Linked DNA regions of Euzebya sp.. The protein of the gene in region 1 interacts with the protein of each later gene in a pairwise test. Links are inferred from orthologs where the notes say so. Each region holds a gene or a part of one and is shown on either strand. Other genes may lie near its edges. The genes, in order: pcrA and lpdA.

Region 1 (13,954 bases):
CTGACCGCGCCGATGCCGTGGACGAGCAGGTGGGCGATGGCGGCCGCGACGACCTCCGGCGGGTCCGTCGGCGGGTCGATGGCGTAGGAGAGCATCACGCGCGCGAGCACGTCCGCGGCCGTGGTCGGGTCCGCGCCCCCGCCGAGCCGGTCGGCGAGGACCTCGATGATCGCCGCTCGCCCGACGGCGAGGACCGTGGCGTCACCGCTGGCGAGGGGGGGGAGCAGCAGGTCGGCCTCCTCCGCCAGGAGCCGGCCGAGCAGCGGGTGCTCGCGGGTCCAGGTGAGGAGCGCGGTGAGCGCCGCGGTCAGCGCCTCGGTGAGGCCGTCGTGGGCGGCGGCGGTCGCGGTGACCTCGGCCAGCAACCGCTGCTCCTCGCGCAGGACGGTCGCCGCGACCAGGCCTCGGCGGTTGCCGAACCAGCGGTACACCGTCTGGCGGCTGACCCCCGCCCGCACGGCCACGTCCTCGAGCCCCAGGCGCGCGAGGCCGACGTCGGCCAGCACCTCGAGGGTCGCGTCCAGGATCTGGGTCCCCGTGTCACCCGCGGCGTCCGACATCCCCGCCGAGGCTAGACACCCCGCGCCACCTGGGCGTGACGCGGGGTCGCAGCGGCTTCTCGGGGAGTTGACGGGCCGTGCACCGCGACCTACTGTCCCACCCTGGCCACATCCACTTGGCCACGCGTGCCGCGCGCCCGCGACGGGGCAGATCTGCCGGAGACCACACGACATGACCACCACCGTTCGCCGCGGGGCCTTCCTGGGTCTCACGGTGCTGCTGCTGACCTTCACCACGCTCGCCGGTGTGTCGTTCGCCCAGGACGGCGAGGAGTGCTACCCGGTCCCCCCGGGCGGGTGTGAGACCGAGATCACCTGCGAGGACATCATCGCGGCGATCGAGGAGGGCACCTCCGCCGAGGACAGCCCCGGGCTCGACACCAACGGCGACGGCACCATCGACGCCGGCGACCTCCCGTCGGTCTGCACCTGCGACGAGATCGAGTCGGCCATCGACGACGGCCGGCTGCCCGAGACCGCGCTGCCCGAGGACTGCGTCGAGATCGAGACCCAGCAGGACCAGCCCAGCGAGGAGCCCGAGCCCGAGGTCCTCGCCGACACCGGCATCGCGGCCGGCCCGCTGGCGCTGCTCGCCCTCGTGGGCCTCGGCGGTGGCGCACTGGCCGTCGGCGCCGCCCGCCGCCGCGCCTGATCCCCGACCGGAACCGACCCGCCCCGGCCCTCGGCCGGGGCGTCGTCATGCCGGCGAGCAGGAGGAGTTGACATGACCGTCGTGGACATCGGCCACGGCAAGACCGGCCGGCGGGCCTACGACCTGGACGAGATCGCGATCGTCCCGTCGCGGCGGACCCGCGATCCCGAGGACGTCTCCACGGCGTGGCAGCTCGACGCCTACCGCTTCGAGCTGCCGCTGATGAGCGCCCCCTCCGACAGCGTGACCTCGCCGGCCACGGCGATCGAGGTGGCGCGGCTGGGCGGGCTCGGGGTCCTCGACCTCGAAGGTCTGTGGACCCGCTACGACGACCCCGAGCCGGTGCTCGCCGAGATCGCCGAGCTGGACCCGGCGGGGGCCACCGCGCGGCTGCAGGAGCTCTACGCCCACCCGGTCGACCCCGACCTGATCGGCGCGCGCATCGCCGAGATGCGCGAGGCCGGTGGCATCACCGCGGGGTCCCTGACCCCCCAGTCCGTCGAGCGGCTGCACGCCGTCGCCCTCGAGGCCGGGCTGGACGTCCTGGTGATCGGGGGGACGGTGGTGTCCGCCGAGCACGTCTCGAGCAGGACCGACCCCCTCAACCTCAAGGACTTCATCGCGCGCTACGACATCCCGGTCGTCGTCGGCGGGTGCGCCAGCTACGCCTCGGCGCTGCACCTGATGCGGACCGGCGCGGCCGGCGTGCTGGTGGGGACCGGCACCGAGGGCTCCCGCGGGGTGCTCGGCCTGGGCGTCGGGCAGGCCACCGCGATCGCGGATGCCGCCAGCGCGCGGTCCCGCCACCTGGAGGAGACCCGCCGGGACGTCCAGATCATCGCCGCGGGCGGCATGCGCACCGGCGGGGACGTCGCGAAGGCCATCGCGGTGGGGGCCGACGCGGTCATGTTGGACGAGCCGCTCGCGCGCGCCAGCGACGCGCCCGGCCGCGGTGCGCACTGGACGGTGTCCGCCGGCCACGCGACCCTCCCGCGCGGTCGCCGCGTCGACGTCGCGCCGGTCGGGACCCTCGAGGAGGTGCTGGTCGGCCCCGGCAGGGACGGGGAGGGCACCACGAACCTGTTCGGCGCGCTGGCCCGCACGATGGCGCTGTGCGGCTGCGAGGACGTCACCCAGCTCCAGCGCGCGGACGTCACGGTCGGGCCGCCGAGCTGATCGAGGCCGCCGGCCCGCGGTCAGGCGGGCCCGCGAGGCACCCGCGGGTCGATGGCGGGTGCGCGGGGGGTCGTGGTCGGCCTGCGAGGCGCCCGGGGGTCGATGGCGGGGCGTGTGGGTCGGTGGCTGGGCCCGTTTCGCGCCCGTGGGTCGATGGCGGGTGCGCTGGGTGCCCGTGGGGTGCCGTTTCGCGCCCGTGGGTCGATCGCGGGTGCGCGACGCGCCCTCGCCGGCGCGCGAGGCGCCCACGGGTCGCTGGCGGGCCACCACCGCCGCGACGGGGCGGCGGCGAGTACCCTTCGCCGGTGACCACGACGGCGGGGCCGGCGGCGGCCCTCGACCCGCGGACGAGGGCTGAGGTCGAGCGCTGGCTGACCCGTCGCGGCCTCCCGCACCTCATCGCCGGCTACTCCGCCCGGGAGGACGTGCTGACGCGGGTGGTGCCGTTCCTCGCTCTGGTCTTCACCTTCGAGGTGCTGCTCGCCCTCAACCTGGACTGGCCCCTCTGGGCGAACGTCGCGGCGGTCGTGGGCGGGGGCGTGCTGCTCCTCGGGGCATACGGGTTGCTGAACCGGCTGCAGGGCCGCGCGACCCTCGCGCTCCCGCGCCGGGTGGGCAACGGCGAGATCGCCACGTTCCTGATGCTCCCCGCCCTGCTGCCGGTCGTCTTCGGCGGTGACCTGGCCAGCGCCGCCGTGGCGATCCTCGGCAACGCCGTCACCCTCGCCGTCGTCTACTTCGTGGCCAGCTACGGCATCCTCCACATGCTGCGCTGGGCACTCGCGCAGACCGGGCGCCACCTCGCGGCCGTCGGCCGTCTGGCCGCCCGCGCGCTGCCGATGCTGCTCCTGTTCAGCACCTTCCTGTTCGTCAACGCCGAGCTGTGGCAGGTCGCCGGCGACTTCACGACCGCCACGTTCACCGCGACCATCGTGCTGTTCGTCGGGGCCGGCCTGATCTTCTTCCTGCTCCGCCTGCCGCGGCAGACCGCGGACATCGCGACCTTCGACACCTGGGCGCAGGTCGAGGGGCTGATCGCCCGCTCGCCGGCGGTCGCGCTCGGCGACGCGCCGTCACGGCCGCTCGCGGACGTCCCGCCCCTCAGCCGCCCCGACCGCCTGAACGTCGGCTTGCTGCTGGTCGTCGCGCAGGGCGTGCAGATCCTGCTGGTCAGCGCGCTGATCGGCGCGTTCTTCGTCGCCTTCGGGCTGATCGCGATCCGGGAGGGCACGATCCTGACCTGGACGACCGCGGAGGAGGTGACCGCGCTCGCCCGCCTGACCCTGTGGGACACGCCGGTCGTGCTGACGACCGAGCTGGTGCGCGTCGCCAGCTTCATCGCCGCCTTCACCGGCCTGCAGTTCACCGTCAGCGCGTCGACCGACGAGACCTGGCGCGCGGAGTTCATCGACGACGTCGTGGCGGACGTCCGCGAGGCGTTGGCCGTCCGGGCCCGCTGCCTGGCGGCGGCACCGCCGGACGCGGGCTGACGGGCGGAGGGCGCTCGCCGATCCGGCGGAGCCTGCGAGACTGGCCGCATGGCTGGCCAGGACTCCCTCGACCCGCGTGCCCCTCAGCACTCCATCGACCCGCGTGCTCCTCGGCACGACACCGTCCTCGTCCTCGACTTCGGCGCCCAGTACGCCCAGGTCATCGCGCGGCGGGTGCGCGACGCCCACGTCTACTCGGAGATCGTCCCCCACGACATCTCCGCCGCAGAGGTCGCCGAGCGCCAGCCGAGGGCCATCATCCTGTCCGGCGGGCCGAAGTCGGTCCACGTCGCGGGGGCGCCCCGCCCCGACCCGGGTCTGCTGGAGCTCGGCATCCCGGTCCTCGGGATCTGCTACGGCCACCAGGTCATGGCCACCCAGCTCGGTGGCACGGTCGCGAAGACCGACGCCCCGGAGTTCGGCCGCACCGAGCTGCAGGCGGACCCCTCCTCCACGCTCCTCGCCGACCAGCCGGGTGAGCAGATCGTGTGGATGTCCCACAACGACGCCGTGACCGTCGCCCCCGACGGGTTCGACGTGGTCGCCCGGACCGCCGACGGGCGCCAGATCGCCGCGATGGAGCACACCGGTGCGCGGCTGTTCAGCGTCCAGTACCACCCCGAGGTGTCCCACACCCCGCACGGCCAGGCGGTCATCAAGTCGTTCCTGCACGCCGCGGGCGCCCGACCCTCCTGGACCGCGTTCAACGTGATCGAGGAGTCAGTCGCCGCCGTCCGCGCCCAGGTCGGTGACGCCCGGGTGCTGTGCGGCCTGTCAGGCGGCGTCGACTCCGCGGTGGCCGCGGCGCTGGTCCACCGCGCGGTGTGCGACAACCTCACCTGCGTGTTCGTGGACCACGGGCTGCTCCGCCACGGCGAGGCCGAGCAGGTCCGCGAGGCGTTCGGCGACCACTTCGACACCCACCTGGTCGTGGTGGACGCGAAGGACCGGTTCATGTCCGCCCTGGCCGGCGTCACCGAGCCGGAGGAGAAGCGGAAGATCATCGGGCGGGAGTTCATCCGGGTCTTCGAGGAGGCCGCCCGCACCCACGCCGGCGACGCGAAGTTCCTGGTCCAGGGGACCCTGTACCCGGACCTGATCGAGTCCGGGCACGGCACCGCCGCGACGATCAAGAGCCACCACAACGTCGGGGGCCTGCCCGACGACATGACCTTCGACCTGGTCGAGCCGCTGCGCTGGCTGTTCAAGGACGAGGTTCGGATGGTGGGCGAGGAGCTGGGCCTGCCCGAGGAGATGGTCTGGCGCCAGCCGTTCCCCGGCCCCGGTCTCGGGGTCCGGATCATCGGCGAGATCACCGCCGAGCGGCTGGACCTGCTCCGCGCCGCGGACCGGATCGTGCTGGCCGAGCTGAAGCGCGCGGGGCTGGAGCGGGAGATCTGGCAGTCCTTCGCGGTCCTGCCGGCCATCCGCTCCGTGGGCGTGCAGGGCGACGAGCGCACCTACGGCCACCCGATCATCGTCCGTGCCGTCACGTCCGAGGACGCGATGACCGCGGACTTCGCCCGGATCCCCTACGACGTCCTCGAGCGGATCTCGACGCGGATCATCAACGGGGTCCCCGGGATCAACCGGGTGGCCTACGACATCACGTCGAAGCCGCCGGGGACCATCGAGTGGGAGTGAGGGTGCCCGGCGGCGCTGTGGCCGACCACGTCAGGCGAGCGTCGCCTCGAGCGTGATCGTGGGCACCGACGCGAGCGCGGCGGAGACCGGGCAGCCCTCCTTCGCCTCCTCGGCCTTCGCCTGGAAGGTGTCGGCGTCGATGCCAGGCACCTCACCGGTCGTCTTCAGGTCGATCCTGCTGATGCGCGGGGCGGCGCCGGACATGTCCATCGACACGCGGGCGGTCGTCTCGATCGAGGTGGGTGGGTGGCCGTCCTTGCTCAGCAGGGCCGAGAGGAACATGGAGAAGCAGCCGGCGTGCGCGGCGCCGATCAGCTCCTCGGGGTTCGAACCCTCGCCGTCGGCGAAGCGCGATGCCTTGGTGAACGGGGCCTCGAGACCCGTCCCCGTCGACATCTGCCCCGTGCCGTCGTCCAGGCTGCCCTCCCAGCGGGCGGTGGCGGTGGCGGCCATGTGCACATCCTCCTCCGGGGCCGGGCGGCCCCCTTCGCGGTCGTCGACCGAACCCTATCCCGCGCCGCCGCGTCCGATCGCGGCCGTCGATCGGGTACCGTGCCCTCGATGGCTGAGGAGATCCTCGACGCCCGCGACGCGGCCCTGACGGGTCTGTTCGACGACACGTCGACCCTGCCGCCGACCCGGCAGCCCCTCGATCGCGCGCTCGCCGCCCACGTGGACGTCCGCAGCGGCGACGCCGGCTGGCTGTGCGATCGGCTGGTCATCGCCTCGGCGGATGCGGACGCGCTGGCTGACGCGCTGCCCGGCGGCGTGGCGCTCCGCCTCGCCGTGGTGGTGTCCCGCGCCGGCGGCACCGCGTTCGGGGCGCCCCTGGTGCAGGACCTGATCCGCCTCGCCCCGCTGGCCGCGACCCCCGGCGTGGAGCTGACCGCCATCGAGGTCCCCGTGGTCGGCAAGCGGCCCGATGAGGAGGTCGCCGCGGTCGTGGAGGCGCTCGCCGCCGCCGCGATCCCCCAGGCCACCGCCGTCGAGGTCGACGTGCCGATCGGGGACCGCCCCGCTGGCGAGGTCCTCCGCACGCTCACCGCCATCGGCGCCGCGGCGGACGGCGGCCGGCGGATGATCGCCCGAGCCCGGGTGGGAGCGGCGGGGACGGTCCCCCCACCCGGCGACGTGGAGCTCGCCGGCTTCCTGAAGGCCTGCGCGGACCTGCGCGTGCCCGTCACCGCGGGCCCCGGGCTGGCCGGTCCGGTGCGCGCGGACGACCAGGACTCCGCCCACGGCTACCTGAACCTCGTGGCCGCGGCGGTGATGGCCCACAAGGGCAGCGCCCTCGCGCGGATCAAGGGGGTGCTGGCGGCCCCGGCTGCGCAGGTCCGCATGGGATCGGGCGCCCTGATCGTCGGCGACGAGGTGATCGAGAGCGACGCGACCGCCGAGTGCCGGCGCGACTTCCTCCTCGGCGTCGGCGTGCCCGACGTCGGCGCCGAGATCGCCGCGCTGCACCGCCTGGAGGTCCTGACCGCCGAGGGCGCGAAGGCATGAGGGCGTGGGGCATGAGGGCGTGGGGCGTGAGGGGTGGCGGCTGAGCCGGGCGTGACGGGATCGTCGTGGGTGCCGGGCACCCAAGGGTCCGGCTACGACCTCGACCACCTGCCCTACGGCGTGATCGCCCTCGACGGCGACCCGCGCCCCGTCGTGCGGATCGGGGCCCACGCCCTCGACCTCCGCGCCTGTCACCGTGCCGGGCTGCTCGACGATGCCGGGTGGGCCGAGGCGCCGACCCTCGACGGCCTGGTCGCCGCGGGGCAGGCGACCTGGGTCGCGGTGCGGCGACGGGTCACCGCGCTGCTGTCCGACGACGGTGGCACCCGACCGCCCGACGGGGCGCTGCTCCCCCTCGACGAGGTCCCCGCCCCCTCCCTGCCCGTCACGGTCGGTGACTACGTCGACTTCTACTCCTCGATCCACCACGCCACGAACGTCGGTCGGATCTTCCGGCCGGAGGGGGAGCCGCTGACGCCGAACTGGCGGCACATGCCGATCGGCTACCACGGGCGCTCCGGCACCGTCGTCGTCTCCGGCACGCCGATCCGCCGACCGGTGGGGCAACGGCGACCGTCCGCGCCCGGTGACGTGCCGCCCGTCGGACCGTCCACCACCCTCGACCTCGAGCTCGAGGTCGGGTTCATCACCGGCGGGCCGTCCACCGCGCTGGGGGAGCGGATCACGACGGCCGCAGCCCCCGACCGGATCTTCGGCGTCGCGCTGCTCAACGACTGGTCGGCGCGTGACCTGCAGTCCTGGGAGTACGTGCCGCTGGGCCCGTTCCTCGGCAAGTCCTTCGCGACCTCGCTCGCCGGCTGGATCACGCCGCTGGCGGCGCTCGAGGCCGCCCGCGTCCCCGCGCGCCCGCAGGACCCGCCGGTGGTGGACTACCTGCGGGTGGAGGGGGACTGGGCCCTCGACCTGACGCTCGAGGTCGCCTGGCAGCCCGCGGGGGCACGGGCGCCGGAGGTCGTGTCGCGCACGTCGTTCGCCGACATGTACTGGACGATGCCCCAGCAGCTGGCCCACGCCAGCGTGAACGGCGCGGTCGTCCGACCGGGTGACCTGTTCGGGTCCGGCACCGTGTCCGGACCGGAGCGGGGGACCGAGGGGTGCCTGCTCGAGGCGACGTGGGGCGGGACCGTGCCCCTGACCGTCGCCGGCGTGGAGCGGACCTACCTCGCCGACGGCGACACGATCACCCTCACCGGGCACTGCCGCGGGCTCGGGGGTGGGCGCCTCCAGCTCGGCGAGGTCATCGGGACGGTGCTGGCAGCGGGCTGAGCGGTGCCGGCGGACAGGGCTTGCCCCCCGCATGAGCAGCTACATAGGCTGTCTATGTATGAACGATCTCGATCTACAGCGGAACTGGTTGCGCGGGGTGCTCGAGCCGTGCCTCCTGGCCCTCCTCGCACGGGGGGAGGCGTACGGCTACGAGCTGGCCGGGCGCCTCGAGGAGGCCGGCGTGGGCACCGTGCCGGGCGGGTCGCTGTACCCCGCCCTCCTGCGACTCGAGTCGCGGGGCCTGCTGACGTCGGAGTGGCGGGCCGGCGAGGGCGGTCCCGGCCGGAAGTACTACGTGCTGACCGCGGAGGGCGGCGCGGTCCTGGCCGAGCACGCAGCGCGGTGGTCCGCCTTCGCCGACGCGGTCGGCACCGTGCTGGCGGAGGGGGTGCGGCGATGACGGACGCGTCGTGGCTGGCCGCGCTCGACCACGGGCTGCAGGCCCGGGGCGTCACGGCCGCGCACCGCGCGGCCGTGGTGGTCGAGACCGAGGGGTTCCTCGCCCACGTGGACGAGCCGGCGCTCGCCCACTTCGGCCCACCCGCGAGCTACGCCGCGTCGTCGGTCGATGCGCTCGGCGGCGGTCGTCGTCGAGCCGTCCCGGACGGGGTGCCGGTGATCCGGGCGTCGGGCGTCGGCAAGCGCTTCGGGTCGGTGCCGGTCCTGACCGACGTCGCGGTCGAGGTCCGGACGGGTCGGCTACGTCCCCCAGCACGGCGGGATCGGTGAGTGGCTGACCCCCGAGGAGCACTTCGCGCTGTTCGGGGCGGTCGGTCGCGGGGCGGCCCGTGGCGCGGGACTCGCTGGGCAGCTGTCCGGCGGGACGCGCCAGAAGCTGAGCGTCGTCGTCGCCCTGCTCGGCCAGCCCGACGTCCTGCTGCTGGACGAGCCGTACCAGGGCATGGACACCGACGGGATGCGCCGCTTCTCGGAGCTGCTGTGGGCCCAGGGGGAGCAAGGTCGGGCGGCGATCGTGTCCTCGCACTCCCCGGACGTCCTCGAGCGGGCCACGAGCGTGGTCGAGCTGGCGGCGGTGCACGCGTGAGCCCGCACGCAGACAGGATGGCGCTCGCAGGGGAGATGGCGCTGCGAGGCGTCGTGCGACGCCGCCTGCACCGTCCGCGACCTCGAGCCGCGCCTGCAGCTGGCGGGGTGGCGGGGCAGCACCCTGGTCGCCGGCCGGATCGCCGGGCTGCTGGTGCTCGGCGTCGGCCTCTGCGCGGCGCTCTGGGTGATCGTCGCACTGGACCGGCCCGTGCGCAGCCTCGGCCTGGTGGGCCTCGACTTCGGGGTGACCGCCGCGGTGGCCGTGGCGGTCGGGACCTTCGTCGGCACCGCCTTCCCGCGGGAGATGGAGGGGACCATCATCCTGTTCCTGCTCGCCGGTCTGCAGGCGGTCACCAACCCGTTCGGGCTGGTCGCGAAGGTCCTGCCGTTCTGGTCGTCCCGCGAGCTCGGGACGGTGGCCGTGGACGGGGCGGACGAGGCCTCGCTGCTGGCGGGCCTCCTCCACGCCCTGGGGGTCGTCGAGGTCTGCGCCGTCGGCACCGCCCTCGCGAGCGGACGCCTGCGCGCACGACCGGGCTGACCCTCCCCGGCGCCCGCGCGGGGGACGGACGCGGCAGCTAGGTGTCGCGGTGCAGCGGCTCGGCCGGCGTCCCGTTCGCCAGGCTGGGGATCAGCACCAGCGCGACGGCGAGGTGCAGGCCGACCAGCCCGAGCTTCGCCCCCGCGTCGATGTCGAGCAGGGCGACGGGGATCAGCGACAGCACCGCGACGCCCACCGCGATCGTCGTCCACAGCCGACGGCCGCGCGGTCCGCCGAGGAACGCCTCGAGCGCCCGCACGAGCGCCCACCCCGCCAGGGCGAGCACCAGCGCCACCCCGAACGTCGTCAGCAGGGACAGCTCGGTGAGGGTCGAGGACCCCGGCGTCTCGGGGACCTGGAGGTCCAGGCCGACCGGGCCGGCCAGCACCAGGTGCACGACCACGGCGACCGCAGGCGCCAGCACCACGCCGGCCAGGCGGTACCCGATCGCTGCGGGGGCGGGCGGGACGAGGTCTTCCTGGGTCTGTACGGGGCTGGCGCCGGCCATCGAGGGTCGCTTTCGTCGGCTGCGGGATCGGGGAGCGGCGTCAGAAGGGTAACCGCTGGACGGCGGCGGTCCGAACGGCCCCGCACGTGGATCGGGTGTGTGGATCGAGCGCCGGCGGTGTCGGACCCTCCGCCTACACTCCGGTCGGTCGTGAGCATCACCACACTGCCCCTGGACAGCCTGAACCCCCAGCAGCGCGACGCGGTGCTGCACGACGGCGGGCCCCTGCTCGTCGTGGCCGGCGCGGGCTCGGGGAAGACCCGCGTGCTGACCCACCGGATCGCCCGGTTGATCGCCGAGGGCGTGCACCCCTACGAGATCCTCGCCATCACGTTCACGAACAAGGCGGCGGGGGAGATGAAGGATCGCGTCGGCCGGCTGGTCGGCGACGACCTCGTCGGAATCGAGCGGGACGACCAAGGCCGTCCGCAGCGGCGGCGCTGGGGTGGCATGTGGGTGCAGACGTTCCACTCGGCCTGTGCCCGGATCCTGCGCAGCGAGGCGCCGCTCCTCGGCTACGCCAAGCACTTCAGCATCTACGACACCGCCGACTCGGGCCGCGTGATCGCCGACGTCGTCAAGGGGCTCGGGCTCGACACGAAGAAGGTGCCGGTCCGCGCCGCGCACCACGAGATCAGCCGCGCCAAGAACGAGCTGGTCGACTTCGAGACCTACGCCTCCCGGGCCGGCACGTGGTGGGAGTCCCAGGTGGCCGACGTCTACCGCGGCTACGTCGAGCGGCTCCACGCCGCCAGCGCGATGGACTTCGACGACCTGCTGACCAAGACCGTCGAGATCTTCCAGCTGTTCGACGACGTCCTCGAGCGCTACCGGCGCCAGTTCGCCCACGTGCTGGTCGACGAGTGGCAGGACACCAACCGGGCGCAGTACGAGCTCGTCCGCCTGCTCGCCGACGAGCACCGCAACGTCTGCGTCGTCGGCGACTCCGACCAGTCGATCTACGCGTTCCGCGGGGCGGACATCCGCAACCTGCTCGACTTCGAGCAGGACTTCCCCGACGCCACGCGGATCGTGCTCGACCGCAACTACCGGTCCACCCAGACGATCCTCGACGCGGCCAACGGGGTGATCGCCCACAACACCCAGCGGATGGCGAAGGAGCTGTGGACCGAGGCCGGCGCCGGCGAGCAGGTCGTCCGCTACACCGCCGAGAGCGAGCACGACGAGGCGGCGTTCGTCGTCGAGGAGATCCGGCGGCTCGGCGCCGACCACGGCGTGACCGCCGGCGACTGCGCCATCTTCTACCGGACGAACGCGCAGTCCCGGGTGCTCGAGGAGGTCCTCATCCGCCTCCAGATGCCCTACCAGGTCATCGGGTCGACCCGGTTCTACGAGCGCAAGGAGATCAAGGACGCCCTGGCCTACCTCGTCGCGCTGGTCAACCCCGACGACGACGTGGCGGTCGGGCGGATCCTGAACGTGCCCCGGCGGGGGATCGGGCAGAAGAGCGCCACCGAGCTGGCCGCCCACGCCGGGCGGAACGGGACCAGCCTCATGGAGGCGTGCCGGCAGGTTGGCGCCATCAACGGCCTGGGACCGCGCGCGGTCGCGGCGGTGGAGGGGTTCGTGTCGCTCATCGACCGGCTGCGGACCGGGTGGATCTCCGAGGAGCTGACTCCGCGGGAGGTCCTCGAACGCGTCCTCGACGTCTCCGGCTACCGCGCCGAGCTCGAGGCCGACCGGTCGCCGGAGGCCGAGGGCCGGCTCGAGAACCTGGCCGAGCTCGAGGGCGTGGCGGACGACCTGCAGGCGCTGCAGCCCGACGCGACCCTCCCGGAGTTCCTCGAGCGGGTCAGCCTGACCAACGAGCAGGACGAGCTCGCCTCGACGGGCGAGCCGGTCACGCTGATGACCCTCCACAACGCCAAGGGCCTCGAGTACCCGGTGGTGTTCCTGGTCGGGCTCGAGGAGGGGATCTTCCCGCACGCCCGGACGCTCAGCGAGCCGGACGAGATCGAGGAGGAGCGGCGCCTCTGCTACGTCGGCATGACCCGGGCCGAACGCCGGCTGTACGTGACGTCGGCCTGGTCCCGGACGCTGTACGGCGGGTCCCAGTCCAACCCGCCCAGCCGGTTCCTCGCTGAGATCCCCGCCGAGCTGGTCGACGACCGGTCGTCCGACCGCGGCGGGCCGTCACGTCGGGCCCTGTCCTTCGCCGGCGTCCGCTCCCAGCACCACCGCTCGCGCTGGGCGGCGGAGGAGGAGGACGACGACGGCCCCGAGTTCACCCCCGGCGACCGGGTGGTCCACACCCGGTTCGGCGCGGGACAGATCGTCGAGCTGCACGGCTCCCCCGGGGAGGAGGAGGCCGTCATCGACTTCGACGACCTCGGCACCAAGCGCCTCGTCCTGGCCTACGCCCCGCTCATCCGCGGCTGATCCGCGGCCGGCCCTCCGCGTCAGCGGGTCGCGGGCGCGGTCCGCGGTCTCGTCGCCGACGCCCGCGCGCCTCGCACGTCCTCCGCAGCCGGTGCGTCCCGCGCGTCCCCCAGACCAGGATGTGCACGTCGGCCATCTGAGTAGCTGATCTGCACATCGTGCGGGTCGGACGGGTCCGGTCACCTGCCCGCTGACGCAAGATGTGCACCTCGGCCATCTGGGTGGCTGATCTGCACATCCTGAGCCGGTGGAGTGGTCGGCTGGCGGTCCCTGGCCTGCGGACCTCCGCCCGCGTCCGGGAGTTGTCCACACCCCCCGTTCGCGGGGCAGCCGCGGACGTGTCACCGTCGCCGGATGGGCTCCTCCCCCTCACCGCAGGCGGTCGTGGCCGCCATCGCGTCCCGCCAGGCCGGACACGTCGCGGTCTGGCAGTGCCGGCTCGTCGGGCTGTCCGGCTCGTGGGTGTCGCTGCAGGTCGAGCTGCGGGGCTGGATCCGGGTCCACCGCGGGGTGTACCGGGTGGGGGGCGTGCCGGAGTCGCCGCTCGGTCGGATCTGGGCGGCCGTGCTGGCGGTCTCGGACCTGAGCGGACCCGACCGCGTGGCCGCGACCCTCGCCGAGGGCACCGCGGTGATCCCCGCCGCGGTCCGGGCGGCCGCCGCGAGTGCGCTCGTGACCGGGCTGTCGGCGGCGTGGCTCCGCGGGTGCGACGTCGCGCCCCCGCGGGTGACGCAGCTGCTGGTCGACCCCGGGACCCAGTCCCGCCGGGAGATCCGACTGGTCCGCAGCCTGGTCCCCACCGCCCAGGTCGAGGTGGTCCACAGGCTCCGGCTGGCGCCGCCGGTCCGCATGCTCTGGGACGTCGCGTGGGTCCTGCGGAAGCGGTCGCGGGCCGCGGAACTGGTCGGCGACCTGGCTGTCGACCTCGACCGCAGGCGACGGCTGGCTGTCGACGAGCTGGTGGGCGCGGTCGACGAGCCCGTCCTGTTCGAGCTCCCGCCACGGGTCCCTGGGCAGCTCCGCCGGGCGGCGGAGCTGCTGCGGCCCGGGTTCTCCCACTCGCGGACCGAGGCACTCGTCCGCGAGATGGCCGTGGAGATCGGCGGGGAGCTCGGGCTCGAGGTCGCGATGCGGCCCACGCCGATC
Region 2 (13,855 bases), on another replicon or contig:
TGCCAGCGGGTCGGCCGGACCCTCGCCGAGTCGAGCGACGTGCTGTTCCGCGCCGCGCAGGCCCGGGAGGAGCTGACCCGGCAGGTGGACCAGGCGGCGTCAGAGGCCCGGACCGATGCGCTGACCGGGCTCGCCAACCGGCTGGGGTGGGACGAGGCGGTGGAGGAGCTCGCCCACGGCCCCGGCGGGGTCGGCGTGCTGGTCGCGGACCTGGACCGGTTCAAGGAGCTGAACGACACCCACGGCCACGCCGAGGGGGACCGGGCGCTCAAGGTGGTCGCCAGGGTGCTCGCGGAGGCGGTCGCCGAGGTCGCGCCGTCGGGGGCGCTGGCGGCACGCATCGGCGGGGACGAGTTCGGCGTCGTGCTGCCGACCGAGGACCCCGTGGTGGTCGAGCAGCTGCGCAGGCGGGTGCGGGACCGGGTCGAGGCGGTCGACGCCGGCGTGTCCTGCACCGTGGGGACGGCCTGGACCGAGGGGGGCGCCGGCCTCGAGGCCGCCCTGATCGCCGCCGATCGGGCGATGTACGCCGCGAAGTTGGGGTAGGCGCTCGCCGTCGGGTCGCCGGTGGTGGGTGACTGCACGTCGTCGGGCGGCCGGCGGTGGCCGACTGCACGGTGTCGGGTGGGCGGCCGCGGTCAGCTGCACGGTGTCGTGTGGTCGGCGGTGGCCGACTGCACGTCGTCCAGTGCACGGCGATGGCCGACTGCACGTCGTCCAGGACGGTCCCGGAGAGCGTGCAATCGCGCGGCCGACCCAGCCAGACGACGTGCAGTCGGGGGACGGACTGCTCGACGACAGGCAGCCCGTCGCACCAGCCTGGCCGCGGACGTGGCCGTCCCGCCCGTCAGATCGTCGCCGTCAGCCGGACGCCGCGCGCACATCGTCCGCCATCTGCTGTCAGCACCACCCAGACCGGACGTCTTGTCGTCAGAGGCCTTGTCCCCGCGTCGACCTGCACCCTAGGTTGAGCCCCGACCCGGCCGTGTCCGGTGCGCCATCCCCACCCCGCGGCCGCCGCGCCAGTGCGATGCTCGTCCCGGCGATCCCGAGCCGAGCGAGGAGGCCCCCGAAGTGAGCGACCCCTCAGGGCAGAGGCCCGACCCGACCGACCTGCTGCCGCCGCAGGAGCCGATCCAGATCCTGGACGACGACGGCCACCTCCACGACGTGGAGGGCTACCCGATCGACGACCTGACCGACGACGACCTGCGGGACCTCTACCGGTACATGGTCGTCAGCCGGCGGATCGACAAGCAGGCGATCAACCTGCAGCGCCAGGGCCAGCTCGGCGTCTACGCGTCCCTGCTCGGCCAGGAGGCAGCCCAGGTCGGCGGGGCCTACGCCCTGCAGGAGCGCGACTGGGTGTTCCCCTCCTACCGCGAGATGGGCACCGCGATCGTCCGCGGCGTCGACCCGGGCAAGATCCTCCACCTCTTCCGCGGCACCTGGCTGAGCGACTACGACCCGTACGAGTTCAACTTCGGGCTGCTCAGCATCCCGATCGGCACCCAGGCCCTCCACGCCGCGGGGTTCGCGATGGGTGCGAAGTTCGACGGCACGGACCTGGTGGTGATGGCGTACTTCGGGGACGGCGCGACCTCCGAGGGCGACCCGCACGAGGCGATGAACTTCGCCGCGGTCTACGACGCCCCGTGCGTCTTCTTCGTCCAGAACAACCAGTACGCGATCAGCGTCCCCCTCAGCCAGCAGACCAAGGCCCCGACGATCGCGCACAAGGCGGTCGGCTACGGCATGCCGGGCTACCGCTGCGACGGCAACGACGTCCTCGCGACCTACGCGGTGACCAAGCAGGCGGTCGAGCGGGCCCGCCGCGGCGAGGGCCCCTCCCTCATCGAGGCCGTCACCTACCGGATGGAGGCGCACACCACCGCCGACGACCCGACGCGCTACCGCACGCCGGAGGAGATGGCGGAGTGGCAGCGGCGCGACCCGATCGCCCGCTACGAGCGGTTCATCACCGAGCGCGGGCTGATGGACGCCGACCTGAAGGCGGCGATCGACGCCGACGTCGAGGAGCTGGCCGGCAAGATCCGCGAGGAGATCTACGACGCGCCGCACGGCGACCCCCTCGAGCTGTTCGACCACGTCTACGTCGACCCGATCCCCGACCACGAGGACCAGAAGGTGATGCTCAGGCGCGAGCTGGACGCGGCGGGCACCACCGGAGAGGAGGCGTAGGCAGATGGCGATCACCATGGCCCAGGCCCTGAACACCGCCCTCCACGACGCGTTCGAGAAGGACGACCGGGTCGTCCTGTTCGGCGAGGACGTCGGCACCCTCGGCGGCGTCTTCCGGATCACCGACAAGCTGCAGGAGCGCTTCGGCGCCGACCGCTGCTTCGACACCCCCCTCGCCGAGTCCGGCATCGTCGGCACCGCCGTCGGCATGGCCATGTACGGCTACCGGCCGGTGGTCGAGATGCAGTTCGACGGCTTCACCTACCCGGCGTTCGAGCAGATCGTCAGCCACGTCGCGAAAATGCGGAACCGGTCGCGCGGCACGGTCACCCTCCCGATCACGATCCGGATCCCCTACGGGGGAGGGATCGGGGCGGTCGAGCACCACTCTGAGTCCCCCGAGGCCTACTTCGCCCACACGGCCGGGCTGAAGGTCGTCACGCCGGGCACGCCGAGCGACGGGTACTCCCTGCTGCTCGAGTCGATCTTCTCCGACGACCCGGTCATCTTCTTCGAGCCCAAGCGCCGCTACTGGCTGAAGGAGGACGCGACCCTGCCGACCGCGACCGAGCCGATCGGCCGGGCCGTCGTCCGCAAGGAGGGGACGACCGCGACCCTCGCCGCCTACGGCCCGATGGTGAAGACCTGCATGGAGACCGCCCAGGCCGCCGAGGCCGAGGGGTGGGACCTCGAGGTCGTCGACATCCGCTCCCTCACCCCCTTCGACCACGAGACGATCGTCCGCTCGGTCGAGAAGACCGGCCGGTTGGTCGTGGTCCACGAGGCCGCGGTGAAGCTCGGGTTCGGGGCCGAGGTGGCCGCCCGCATCCAGCAGCACGCCTTCTACTACCTCGAGGCGCCGGTCCAGCGGGTCGGCGGCTTCGACATCCCCTACCCGGCGGCGATGCTCGAGGAGTACTTCCTCCCCGACGTCGACCGGATCCTGGACGCCGTCGCCACCACGCTGGAGTACTAGGCATGCCGACCGTGTCGAATTCCGAGACGTCCCGCTCGAGGGACTTCCTGCTCCCCGACCTGGGCGAGGGGCTGACGGAGGGCGAGATCGTCTCCTGGCTCGTCGCGGTCGGCGACACCGTCGCCGTCGACCAGTACGTCGCCGAGGTCGAGACCGCCAAGGCCGTCGTCGAGGTGCCCTCCCCCTACGCCGGGACGGTCACCGCCCTGCACGCGGGGGAGGGGGAGGAGGTGGAGGTCGGCGCCCCGCTGATCACCATCGAGGTGGCCGACCCCTCCGCCGGCCCGCCGGAGGAGCCGACCCCGACCACCCCGGTGGCCGACGACATCCCGGTGGTGGAGGAGGACGGGGCCGACGACGACGAGGACTCCGGCAACGTCCTGGTCGGCTACGGCACGTCCGGCGGCAAGGGCTCGCGCCGCCGCCGGGTGACCGCCCGCGGCGACTCCGCCGATGCAGGGGCAGCGCCGGGAGGCTCGTCGACGCGGGTCGAGCGCGCCACGACCCCGCCGGCCAAGCCGCCGGTGCGGAAGATGGCGAAGGACCTCGGGGTCGACCTGACCACCGTCGAGGGGACCGGCCCGGACGGGATCATCACCCGGGCCGACGTCGAGGCGGCATCCGCGGGCGGGCCGGCGGTCCCCGCACCCGAACCCGCCCCGGCGCCGGAGCCCGCCGAGCCCGTCACGATCCCCTCCGCGCCGGCGGGCGCGCTCGAGGCCGAGCGCGTGCCCCTCACCCAGCTCCGCAAGGCCGTCACCGCGCAGATGACCCGCTCGCGGCGGGAGATCCCCGAGGCGGTCACGTGGGTGGAGGCGGACGCCACACCGCTGTGGGAGCTGCGCGAATCGCTCAACGACGGCCAGGACGACGTCAAGGTCTCGGCCCTCGCGATCATCATGCGGATGGTCGTCGCCGGGCTGCGGCGCTTCCCCACCCTCAACGCGTCGCTCGACGTCGAGGCGCAGGAGATGGTGCTGCACCGCCACGTCAACCTCGGCGTCGCCGCCCAGACCGACCGCGGGCTGGTCGTCCCCGTCGTCGAGGGCGCCGACCGGATGGACATCCTCGCGCTGGCCACGAGCCTCAACGACCTGGCCGCCACCGCCCGCGCCGGCAAGCTCGCGCCGGACCAGATGCGCGGCGGGACGTTCACGATCTCGAACTACGGGGCCTTCGGCGTCGACGGCGGCGACATGGTCATCAACCACCCCGAGGCCGCGATCCTCGGCGTGGGTCGCATCCACGACAAGCCGTGGGTCGTCGACGGCGTCGTGCAGGTCCGGAAGGTCATCACCTACTCGATCGCCTTCGACCACCGCATCATCGACGGCGGCGAGGCGGCCGGGTTCATCCGGTTCCTCGCCGACGTGACCGAGGACCCGACCCGCCTGCTGGCGTCGCTGTAGGGCCCGGACCGATGGCTGACCACGACGTCATCGTCCTCGGCGGCGGACCCGGCGGGTACGCCTCCGCCCTGCGCGCCGCCGTGCGCGGCCTGTCCGTCGCGATGGTGGAGGCCGACCGCGTCGGCGGCACCTGCCTGCACTGGGGGTGCATCCCCTCGAAGGCCATGCTCCACGTCGGCGGCATCCTCGACGAGGCGCGCGACGCCGAGCGGTTCGGCCTCGACCTCACGGTCGGCGGCATCGACGTTGAGCGGATGGCCGCGTTCCGCCAAGGCGTGCAGGACCAGCTCACCTCAGGCCTCGAGGGGCTCGTGAGGGCCCGCGGGATCACCCACCTCACCGGCTGGGGCACGGTCGGTCCCGACGGGCACACCGTCACGGTCACCGGCGACGACGGAGAGCGGGCCCTCACCGCCGACCACGTCGTGATCGCCGTCGGCTCTGCGGTCCGGTCCCTCCCCGGGGTCGAGGTCGACGGCGATGTCGTGATCACCTCCGACACCGCGACCCACCTCACCCGCATACCCGAGCGGGCGCTGGTGATCGGCAGCGGCGCGGTGGGGCTCGAGTTCGCCAGCCTGTTCCGCTCCCTCGGCGCGTCGGAGGTGACCGTCGTCGAGGCGCTCGACCGGATCGCCCCGCTCGAGGACGTCGACGTCTCGACTGCCCTCGCCCGGGCGTTCCGCAAGCGGGGCATCACCACGGTGGCCGGGACCACCGCGACCGACGTGACCGCCATCGACGGTCCCACCGGCACGGCCGCCACCGTGAGCCTGTCCGATGGCGACGCCCACGTCGTCGACACCGTCCTGGTCGCGGTCGGCCGACGCCCCCGCACCGAGGGGATCGGCCTGGACGACCTCGGGGTCCTCGACGAGCGCGGGTACGTCGTCGCCGACCCGTCCGGCCGGACCGCGGTCGACGGCGTCTGGGCGGTCGGGGACGTGCTCGCACCGCCGTCCCTCGCCCTCGCCCATGCCGCCTTCGCCGAGGGGTTCGCCGTCGCCGACCAGATCGCGGGCGAGCGCGTCACCCCGGTCGACCACACCCTCGTCCCGCGGGTCACCTACTGCACGCCCGAGGTGGCGAGCGTCGGCCTGACCGAAGCCCAGGCCCGCGAGCGCCACGGCGACGCCGTCACCGCCACCACCACGAGCATGCGCGGGAACGCGAAGGGGATCATCCACGGCTCGGACGGGTTCGTGAAGGTCGTCGCCGGCGGCCCGGAGGGGGCGGTGCTCGGCGTCCACGTCGTCGGCCCGCACGCGACCGACCTGATCGCCGAGGCCCAGCTCATCACGGCGTGGGAGGCCCTGCCCGCGGAGGTCGCCGCGCTCGTGCACCCGCACCCGACCGTCGCCGAGGCCATCGGCGAGGCCCACCTCGCCGCCGCGGGCCTCCCCTTCCACACGCACTGACCACGCATGCCGCGGCGGAGCTGGACCACGTGATCTGCCCCGCCGACTGCACCAGGTCGGTGTGATCGGCTAGACCTGGCCGCGACGAACCCGCTGCCCGGAGGTGATGGTGGACCGCGACCGCGACCGCGACCCGAGCCGACCGCGGCTCTGGGTTGCCCTCGCCGGCGCGGTCGTCGTGTGCGTGGCGGTGCTGGGCCTGGCGGTGCTGCTCGACGCGGGCGGGCCGGCGGGGCATGACGGCGTGGCCCTGCCCTCCGGGTCGGTCGTGCTCATGCGGCACACCGCGACCGACACCTCCCAGACCGACGCCGACCCGACCGCCCGCGGCAGCTGCGCGCAGCAGCGCAACCTCTCCGCGGCCGGGGTCGCGCAGGCCCGGGCGATCGGCGAGGCCATCGGTGCGCGCGACGTCGCGGTCGACGCGGTCCTGGCGAGCCCGTTCTGCCGGACCGTCGACACCGCGGTCGCCCTGGGGCTGGGGGAGGTCGAGGCCACCGACCTCCTGCTGTCGCTCACCGCCGCTCCCGACCGGCGCACGGCCGACTGGCTGGTCGCGGAGGCGACCCGGCTCATCGAGGTCCACCTCGGCGGGGACGACATCGCGGTCATGGTCACCCACACCCAGAACATCGAGGCGCTCACCGGCGAGCTGGTCGAGGAGGGCGGCGCTGTGGTCCTGACCGCGGGGGAGGGAGGCGCGCTGGCCGTCGGGGGTGTGATCGCCCCGGACGACTGGTAGCCGCGCCGTCCGTCCCGGGTCAGCCCTCCGCGCCGAGGACGTGGCGTTGCAGCCCGCGCATCCCCTCGAGCCAGCGGTCCCGGTCGCCGGTCCGGTTCTGCTCCATCCGGGCGACGTCGGGGTGGGGGAGGATCAGGAACCGCTCCTCGGCCAGCCCGCGCACCACGGCCTCGGCGACGTCCTCGGGCTGGATGACGCCGAGGGCGGTCAGACCCTTCCCGCCCGGCCGGGTCCGGAGCTCGGCCACCATCGGGGTCTCGACGAACATCGGGCACAGGCACGAGACCCCCAGCCCGTCGTCGCCGTGGGTGATCGCGAGCCACTCCGCCAGCGCCACGACGGCGTGCTTCGAGACCGAGTAGGGCGCCGCCCCGATGTTGGTCAGCAGCCCCGCGGCGCTGGCCGTCTGCAGCAGGTAGCCGCCGCCGCGCTCGAGGGCGCCCGGCAGCCAGGCCCGCACCGCCCACACGTGGGCCATCACGTTGACGCGCCAGGCGACGTCCCAGTCGGCGTCCGGCGCCTCCACCCCGCCGTCGGTGCCGACCCCGGCGTTCAGCACCAGCAGGTCGATCGGCCCGACGGCGGCCTCGGCCTCGGCCAGCATCGCCGCGTTCGCCTCCGCCCCCGCGCCGACGTCGCAGGCCACGGCGGTCCCGCCGATCTCGTCGGCCACCGCGCCGGCGGTCCCCGCGTCGAGGTCGGCGACGACCACCCTCGCACCCTCCGCCGCGAACCGGCGGCACAGGGCCGCCCCGATCCCTCGACCGCCACCGGTCACCAACGACGTCCTGCCCTGCAGCTCCATCGCGGCAGCGTACCGGCGGTCGGGGTGAGACCCGGTGTCGCGCTGGTCACCCCCTCCACTGTGTCGGTACGCCGGTCGTGGTGGCGTGCGTGCCGACACAGCGCGTGGACCGGGCCGGTGCACGTGGGGCTGATGTGGCTCATGTTGACGATGTGGCTGATGTGGGGCACCGTGGTGGCCTATGGGCGACGTCTTCCCCACGGCCCTGCAGCGCACCTCCGACGAGCGGTGGGTGACGCTGGACGTCGTCGTGCGCGAGGACGACCGGACCGTCGCGCGGATCCCCGAGAGCCCCGGGATGGCGGCCGCCATCCGCCTCGACGGCGGCGAGGCCCACGACCTGCGGCTCCGCGCCCTCCTCGCGAGCCCCCCGCCCGACGCCGGCCGCGGGGTCCACATCAGCTGGCCGGTCGACCTCCTCCACGACCTCGACGGGCGGGTGGTCGGCTACACGTCCCGCCGTCACACGTCGGGCCGGACGTTCCCGCTCGCGGAGTTCGTCGACCCCGCCCGCCGCGCGGAGATCGCGCCCCTCGCGACCCGCCGCCACCTCCTCCGGGTCGCCCGGAACGTGGCGACGGCGGTGGCCGCCCTCCACCACGCCGGACACGCCCGGATCGACCGCTCGCAGTTCCGCGTCGACGACCGCGGCCGGGTGGTGGTGGTCCGCGTCGACGAGCTGGTCCCCGACGCCGCCGCCGGGCAGCGGACGGACGACGAGCGCCGCCTCGCCAACCTGATGGTCCGACTCCTCGACGGCCAGCCGTGGCCGACCGGCGAGGTGACCGCGCTGCTGGCCACCGCGTCCTCGCCCGGCGCGCCCGCGCCGCCTGCGACGGCGTGGTTCCACGCCCTCCGGCAGGCCGAGCGGGAGCTGCCGCCCGCCCCGCAGGTCGCCCGCCCCTCGCCGCAGGCCCCGGAGACCACCGCGGTCGCCAGCCGGGACCTCGCGAGCGCCCTCCGCGAGGCCCGGACCCCGCGCACCGAGCCCGCCCACCCGGGACCCCGTGACACCGGGTCCGCGGCGCCGGAGGTCGGCCCTGCGCCGACCGTCCCCTCCCCACCCGCTGCCGCCGAGGAGGGGGACGACCCGGAGACGCCGCCCCGCCCTCCTGAGGGTCCACCCCCGCGTCCCGCCCTCCGGCACACCGACCTCGGTGCCGGCCGGCCGACGTTCGCGCTGGCGGTCGGGCTGTTCACCGGGGTGGTCGCCAGCGTGGCGCCGTTCCTCGTGTTCCTCGCCGTCCTCGCGTCGATGGTGCTGGCTCGCGCGGTCCAGGTCGCCCTGCGCCGCTCGAGCCACGGGCCGCACCAGACCGTCGCCATCGCCCTCAGCCGCCTGGTGCCGTTCGCGACCGGCGGGATCGCCTTCGGGGCGTTCATCCTCCTCGACCTGCTGCTCGTCCTCGGGCTGTGCATGGCCCTCGCCGAGCTGCTGTTCGACTACGGGCCGGGCTTCACCCTCACATGGATCCAGCAGCTCCCGGAGGTCCCCGGCCTGGTCCGGGCGTTCGCCTTCGCGGTGGCGGCCCTCGGCGGCACGGCCGTCGGCGGACCGGTGTACGACCGGGTGCGCGAGACCGGGCGGCGTCGCGCGATCGCCCTGCCCGCCGTGGCCCTCGCCGTGGCGGCGGGCGCGCTCGCGTTCGACGCGACCGTCGTCTGGTGGCCGCTCCCGATCGTCGCCTGATCCCGCGGGAGGGCTGGACGTGGCCCCCGCGCAGGAGTAGCCTCCGCGACGCAATGCTGTAGGACGCACCCGCACATCCCCCCGCCGACCCTCCCTGTGGTCGGCGTGCGCGAGGATCGGGTGCGGTCGTCGTCAGGCTCCACGGCCGCCCGGTCGTGCGCGCGGCGTCGCAGGCTCCCGGCCCCCTCGTGCGGTTGCGCGCTCGAGAACGGAGGACCCCCATGCGTGCACTCGTCTACTACGTGGCCACGAGCCTCGACGGCTTCATCGCCGACCCCCAGGACCGCTACGACGCGTTCGTCGTCGATGACGACCTCCTGGCCTTCCACACCGGCTACCTGGACCGCTTCGACGCGGTCGTCATGGGCCGCCGGACCTACGACATCGGGCTGGCGCTCGGCGTCACCAGCCCGTACCCCCAGATGGCCGAGCAGGTCGTGTTCTCCCGGACGCTGACCCGGTCGCCCGATCCCGCCGTCACCGTCACCAGCGACGACCCCGTCGCGGCCGTGCGGGCCATGAAGGCCCAGGACGGCGGGGACATCTGGCTGTGCGGCGGAGGTGACCTGGCCGCCCAGCTGCTCGCCGCCGACCTGGTCGACGAGCTCGTGGTCAAGCTCAACCCGTTCGTGATGGGCGACGGCATCCCGCTGTTCGCACCGCACACCGCGGCCACGCGGTGGCACCACGCGTCGACCGAGACGGCCGGCGACCTGGGCATCCAGGTGCTGACCTACCACCGGTCACCGACAGCCGTCCGACCGCCACGCCGCGACCGCCGCGGCGCCGGCCGCGGACGGCACGGGCGCCCCCCGACCCCACGCGAGCGCGCCGGCGGTCCGCCCCGGCGCACCCCGCCGCGGGCCATCCAGGCCGCGCGCGCGAGCCGTCGCGGCAACCGGTAGGCGGCGCACCCAGCGGACACCCCCCCCCGCCACCCCCTACCCCGGTGGAGGGGTGGGGTCGCCTCATCCCCGCTCGTAGTGGGGCCGCGGCGGCGGGGGAGGGGGCTCGTGGACGTCCGGCGGTCCGGGCGGCGGCGACAGCGGCACGCCGAGGTACCCGAGCGTCCGCTGGGCCGACGCGGCCAGCACGCCGGCGGCGTCGGGGTCGGCCAGCACCACGTGGTAGCGGTCGTCGACCCACGTCGGCTGCGCGTGCACGGCGACCACGCGCCAGCCGGTCCGGGAGTCGCTGAACTCGAGGGTCACGACCGCGCCGTCGCGCCGCTCGGTCGGGCGCTGCCCGGACAGGAAGTTGCCCAGGCCGTAGACCACCGGGCGGCCGGCGATCCACTCGACCGGCTGGACGACGTGGGCGTGGTGGCCGATGATCGCGTCCACCGCGCCGTCGCCGAGGACTGCGGCGGCCACCTCGCGCTGGGACGTCGTCGGGGTGTGGACGTACTCCGCACCCCAGTGGAGGCTCGCGATCACGACCTCCGCGCCGGCGGCTCGCAGGGACCGGGCCCGATCGAGGATCACCGTCGGGTCGATGCGGAGGACCGACCACTCGTGGCCTCCCGGCGCGGGCAGCCCGTTCAGGCCGTAGGTCGCCGAGATCAGCCCGACCGCGATGCCGTCGACGTCGAGGAGCCGGAGGCCGCGCCACTCATCCTCGCTGCGGTACATGCCCTCGTGGGCGACCGCCGCCGCGTCGAGGGCCGCGAGGGTCTGGACGACCCCGTCGAACCCCTGGTCGGCGGAGTGGTTCGACGCCGTCGAGCAGGCGTCCCACCCGGTCGTGGCGATCCCGGCGGCCAGCTCCGCGGGGGCGTTGAAGCGCGGGTACGAGCTGTAGGGGCCATCCGGGTCGAGGGGCACCTCGAGGTGGCAGACGGCCAGGTCGGCGGCGGCGATGTCAGCCGCCGCCGCGGCGAGCTGGGGCGCGAAGTCGAACCCGCCGCCCGGCAGCGCCGCCCGCGTGCGCACGGGAGTGTGGATCAGCAGGTCACCGGTGGCCGCCACGGTGAACGTGCGGTACGGCTGCGTGGGCGGGCGGGTGTAGCGGTCGGGCGTGGTCCGCTGCCGGACGACCGACGGACCCGTCCACGGCGTGGGCGCCGGCGCGGCCATCTCGGTGACGTGGCCGGCGATCCCCAGCGCGGGACGGGCGGTCTCCACGGCGACGGCGTGCGGCGCCGCGGACGCGCCCACGGCGAGCGCGGCCACCAGCACGGCCACTGCCGTGCCGAGGGCGGTCGTCGCGACGACGTCCCGCTGGCGGTCCACCTCTCGAGCGTACGAGGTGTCCGTCGTCATCCCGGGGCCCATCGGCCTGCCCCGCGCAGGGCGATCGACCCGAGGGGTCCCGACCCGCGGCGAGGTCCCCCCGACGAGAGCCCCGCCCGGCGCCGGAGGACCGGTGCCGGGCGGGACCTCACCTCGCCGCGGGGTTCGGGCGACGAGGGCGTGGCAGCTAGCCGCGGAGGCTGGCCGCCAACCCGTCGGTCACCTCAGCCACCGCGTCGACCAGCGCGACGACCGTCGCGCCGGTCGCCGCCGCGCCGCGGAGCGCCACGTCGACCAGCGGCGCGCGCGTCGCGGGCAGGTCGAGGGCGTGGAGGGTGCCGGAGTCCGCCGCCACCTGCTCGGGGCGGTCCCCGAAGTGGGCGGTGATGCCGTCAGCGCTGTCGTGGTGGACCAGGAGGGTGTCGACGCGTCCCTCGAACAGCATCTCGAGGACCTGCTCGCGGCCGGTCACGCCGTTCCCCCGCTCGACGGCGGCCAGCACGTCCCGCTGGGCGTCGGCGCGCCGGCGGGCGGCCTCGCGGCGCACCGCGGCGTCGACGGCGGTGTGCACCGCGTCCTCGGACCCGTCCTCGGCGCGGCCGCCGGCCTCGAGGTCGACGATGTGGTCGGCGATCTCCTGCGGCAGCTGGTCCACCAGCCGCGACAGGGCGTCGGGCGGCCCGCCGGTGACCATCACGAGCTCGATCCCGGTCGCCCGCACGATATCGGTCAGCGCCTCGGTGACCGACTCGATGTTGTCGTCCCGGTGCTCGTCGGCGCGCTGCTGGAAGCGGCGCTGCGACCACCCGCCGGGGTTCGACTTGGTCACATGGCTCTTGGTGCCCTGGATCGTGCCGTGCTGGGTGACGCCCTGGGCCTGCACGACGTCGATGTCGGCGCCGATCCGGTCGAGCACGACCAGGACGTGGGGCACCCATGCCTGCTGGGCGGCGAGCAGCCGACCGAGGGAGGGGAGGGGCCCGCCGACCACGTCCTCACCGATCTCGTCGGCCAGGTGCCAGACGCGGTCGCCGTCCTCGGCATCCCCGCCGACCACGCCGACGAGGGTGCGGCCCTCCGCGTGGCCGTGGGCTTCGAGCGCGGCGACCATGCGGTCGGCGGCGTCGTCGCCCGCGACCTCCGCCACGGCGCGCCGCACGTTGGAGAGCGCGGTCTCGAACCGCTGGGCCGCGTCCTGCACGGCGCTGGTGGTGGGCACGTAGGCGGTCGCGTCGGCGGTGGCCAGGTAGCGCTGGAGGATCGGGTCGGTCGTCAGGGTGGTCGCGTCGGTCATGGGACCCCCCTACCCACCGTCCGCGGGGTCTGACGCGGGTGGACGGGCGGCGAGATAGATTCCCGGGGTCATGGATCCCCGGGAGAACCGCGACCGCGAGCTGCTGCAGCTGCTGGTCCGCTTCGCCACGACGGTCGTGACCGACTACACCGCCGAAGCCGCGCTCGACCGCCTCGTTGCGCAGGTCCCCGAGCTCCTCGAGGTCGACGGGGCCGGCATCATGCTCGAGGACGACGCCGGCGAGCTGCGGTTCGTCTCGGCGTCGGACGACATGGTGCGCCTGATCGAGGAGTACCAGATCCAGACCGGCCAGGGCCCCTGCGTCAGCGCCTACGTCGCCGGCGAGCACGTCGCGATCGACGACCTCGCCGACGAGACCCCGTTCCCCGACTTCGCCGACGTGGCCATCAACGGCGGCCTGCGGGCCGTCCACAGCTTCCCGATGCTGCTCGGGGGCCGACGGGTCGGGGCGCTGAACCTCTACCGCGAGAAGCCCGGTCCCCTCCCCGAGGACGGGATCGAGCTGGGCCAGCTGTTCGCCGACGTCGCGACCGCCTACCTGTTCAGCGCGCGCGCGCAGGGGAGGCTGACCAGCCAGATCGAGGGGCTGCGGCAGGCGATCGCAGAGAACGGCGCCGTCGACCAGGCGAAGGGCGTGCTGATGCACACCTTCGACCTCGACGACCGGGAGGCCTTCGGCGCGCTCCGCCGCTTCGCGAGGGCCAACCGGCGGCGCGTGCTGGACGTCGCCCAGGACGTCATGTCGGGGACCCTCGTCCCGTCGGACATCATCCCCGGCTGAGCAGGGCACGTTTGACGTAGCGGCGTCTGGTCAATCCTGACCACACGCGCCCGACCCCCGCGCGAAGAGACCACATACGTCTGATCGCACAGGGAGGTCCTTGTGTCAGCACTTCTGCACGACGCAGCCCAGCAACGCCTCACGAAGGACGAGCTCCACGAGTTGGTGCTCCGCTACCAGGACGAGGGCGACGACCGCGACGCCGAGGCGGTCCTCGTCCAGATCGAGCCGCTCATCCTCTCGCGGGTCCGCCGCGTGCTGCGCCGCACGACCGAGTTCGACGACC

The links.
Region 2: the proteins of pcrA (region 1) and lpdA interact in binary tests that used the Escherichia coli proteins (3 or more experiments, as listed by UniProt). The link is inferred for Euzebya sp. from one-to-one orthologs.

The regions. Positions count from the first base shown.
Region 1 is NZ_CAXQBR010000087.1:2,791-16,744, reverse strand. Bases 10,221-13,183 are described here. They hold pcrA (DNA helicase PcrA), read left to right. Parts: upstream 10,221-10,558; coding sequence 10,559-12,808; downstream 12,809-13,183. Other genes in these bases: ACEQ2X_RS19045 (hypothetical protein), read left to right, coding at 13,163-13,183; ACEQ2X_RS19055 (DUF6069 family protein), read right to left, coding at 10,221-10,408. Outside these bases: ACEQ2X_RS19120 (SCP2 sterol-binding domain-containing protein), read left to right, coding at 1-4; ACEQ2X_RS19115 (TetR/AcrR family transcriptional regulator), read right to left, coding at 1-560; ACEQ2X_RS19110 (hypothetical protein), read left to right, coding at 733-1,212; ACEQ2X_RS19105 (GuaB3 family IMP dehydrogenase-related protein), read left to right, coding at 1,285-2,388; ACEQ2X_RS19100 (hypothetical protein), read left to right, coding at 2,694-3,878; guaA (glutamine-hydrolyzing GMP synthase), read left to right, coding at 3,927-5,522; ACEQ2X_RS19090 (OsmC family peroxiredoxin), read right to left, coding at 5,553-5,975; ACEQ2X_RS19085 (hypothetical protein), read left to right, coding at 6,084-7,025; fahA (fumarylacetoacetase), read left to right, coding at 7,095-8,312; ACEQ2X_RS19075 (PadR family transcriptional regulator), read left to right, coding at 8,371-8,712; ACEQ2X_RS19070 (hypothetical protein), read left to right, coding at 8,709-9,041; ACEQ2X_RS19065 (AAA family ATPase), read left to right, coding at 9,034-9,357; ACEQ2X_RS19060 (hypothetical protein), read left to right, coding at 9,544-9,900; more of ACEQ2X_RS19055, read right to left, coding at 9,938-10,220; more of ACEQ2X_RS19045, read left to right, coding at 13,184-13,954. UniProt on the Escherichia coli protein: A helicase with DNA-dependent ATPase activity. Unwinds DNA duplexes with 3'-5' polarity. Translocates on single-stranded DNA with 3'-5' polarity. Initiates unwinding more efficiently from a nicked substrate than double-stranded DNA.
Region 2 is NZ_CAXQBR010000078.1:7,746-21,600, forward strand. Bases 3,938-6,801 are described here. They hold lpdA (dihydrolipoyl dehydrogenase), read left to right. Parts: upstream 3,938-4,598; coding sequence 4,599-6,005; downstream 6,006-6,801. Other genes in these bases: ACEQ2X_RS17225 (dihydrolipoamide acetyltransferase family protein), read left to right, coding at 3,938-4,587; ACEQ2X_RS17235 (histidine phosphatase family protein), read left to right, coding at 6,112-6,747; ACEQ2X_RS17240 (SDR family oxidoreductase), read right to left, coding at 6,767-6,801. Outside these bases: ACEQ2X_RS17210 (EAL domain-containing protein), read left to right, coding at 1-546; pdhA (pyruvate dehydrogenase (acetyl-transferring) E1 component subunit alpha), read left to right, coding at 1,075-2,202; ACEQ2X_RS17220 (alpha-ketoacid dehydrogenase subunit beta), read left to right, coding at 2,207-3,178; more of ACEQ2X_RS17225, read left to right, coding at 3,181-3,937; more of ACEQ2X_RS17240, read right to left, coding at 6,802-7,552; ACEQ2X_RS17245 (hypothetical protein), read left to right, coding at 7,734-9,242; ACEQ2X_RS17250 (dihydrofolate reductase family protein), read left to right, coding at 9,464-10,147; ACEQ2X_RS17255 (CapA family protein), read right to left, coding at 10,211-11,473; ACEQ2X_RS17260 (Vms1/Ankzf1 family peptidyl-tRNA hydrolase), read right to left, coding at 11,661-12,767; ACEQ2X_RS17265 (ANTAR domain-containing protein), read left to right, coding at 12,838-13,569; ACEQ2X_RS17270 (sigma-70 family RNA polymerase sigma factor), read left to right, coding at 13,672-13,855. UniProt on the Escherichia coli protein: Lipoamide dehydrogenase is a component of the glycine cleavage system as well as of the alpha-ketoacid dehydrogenase complexes.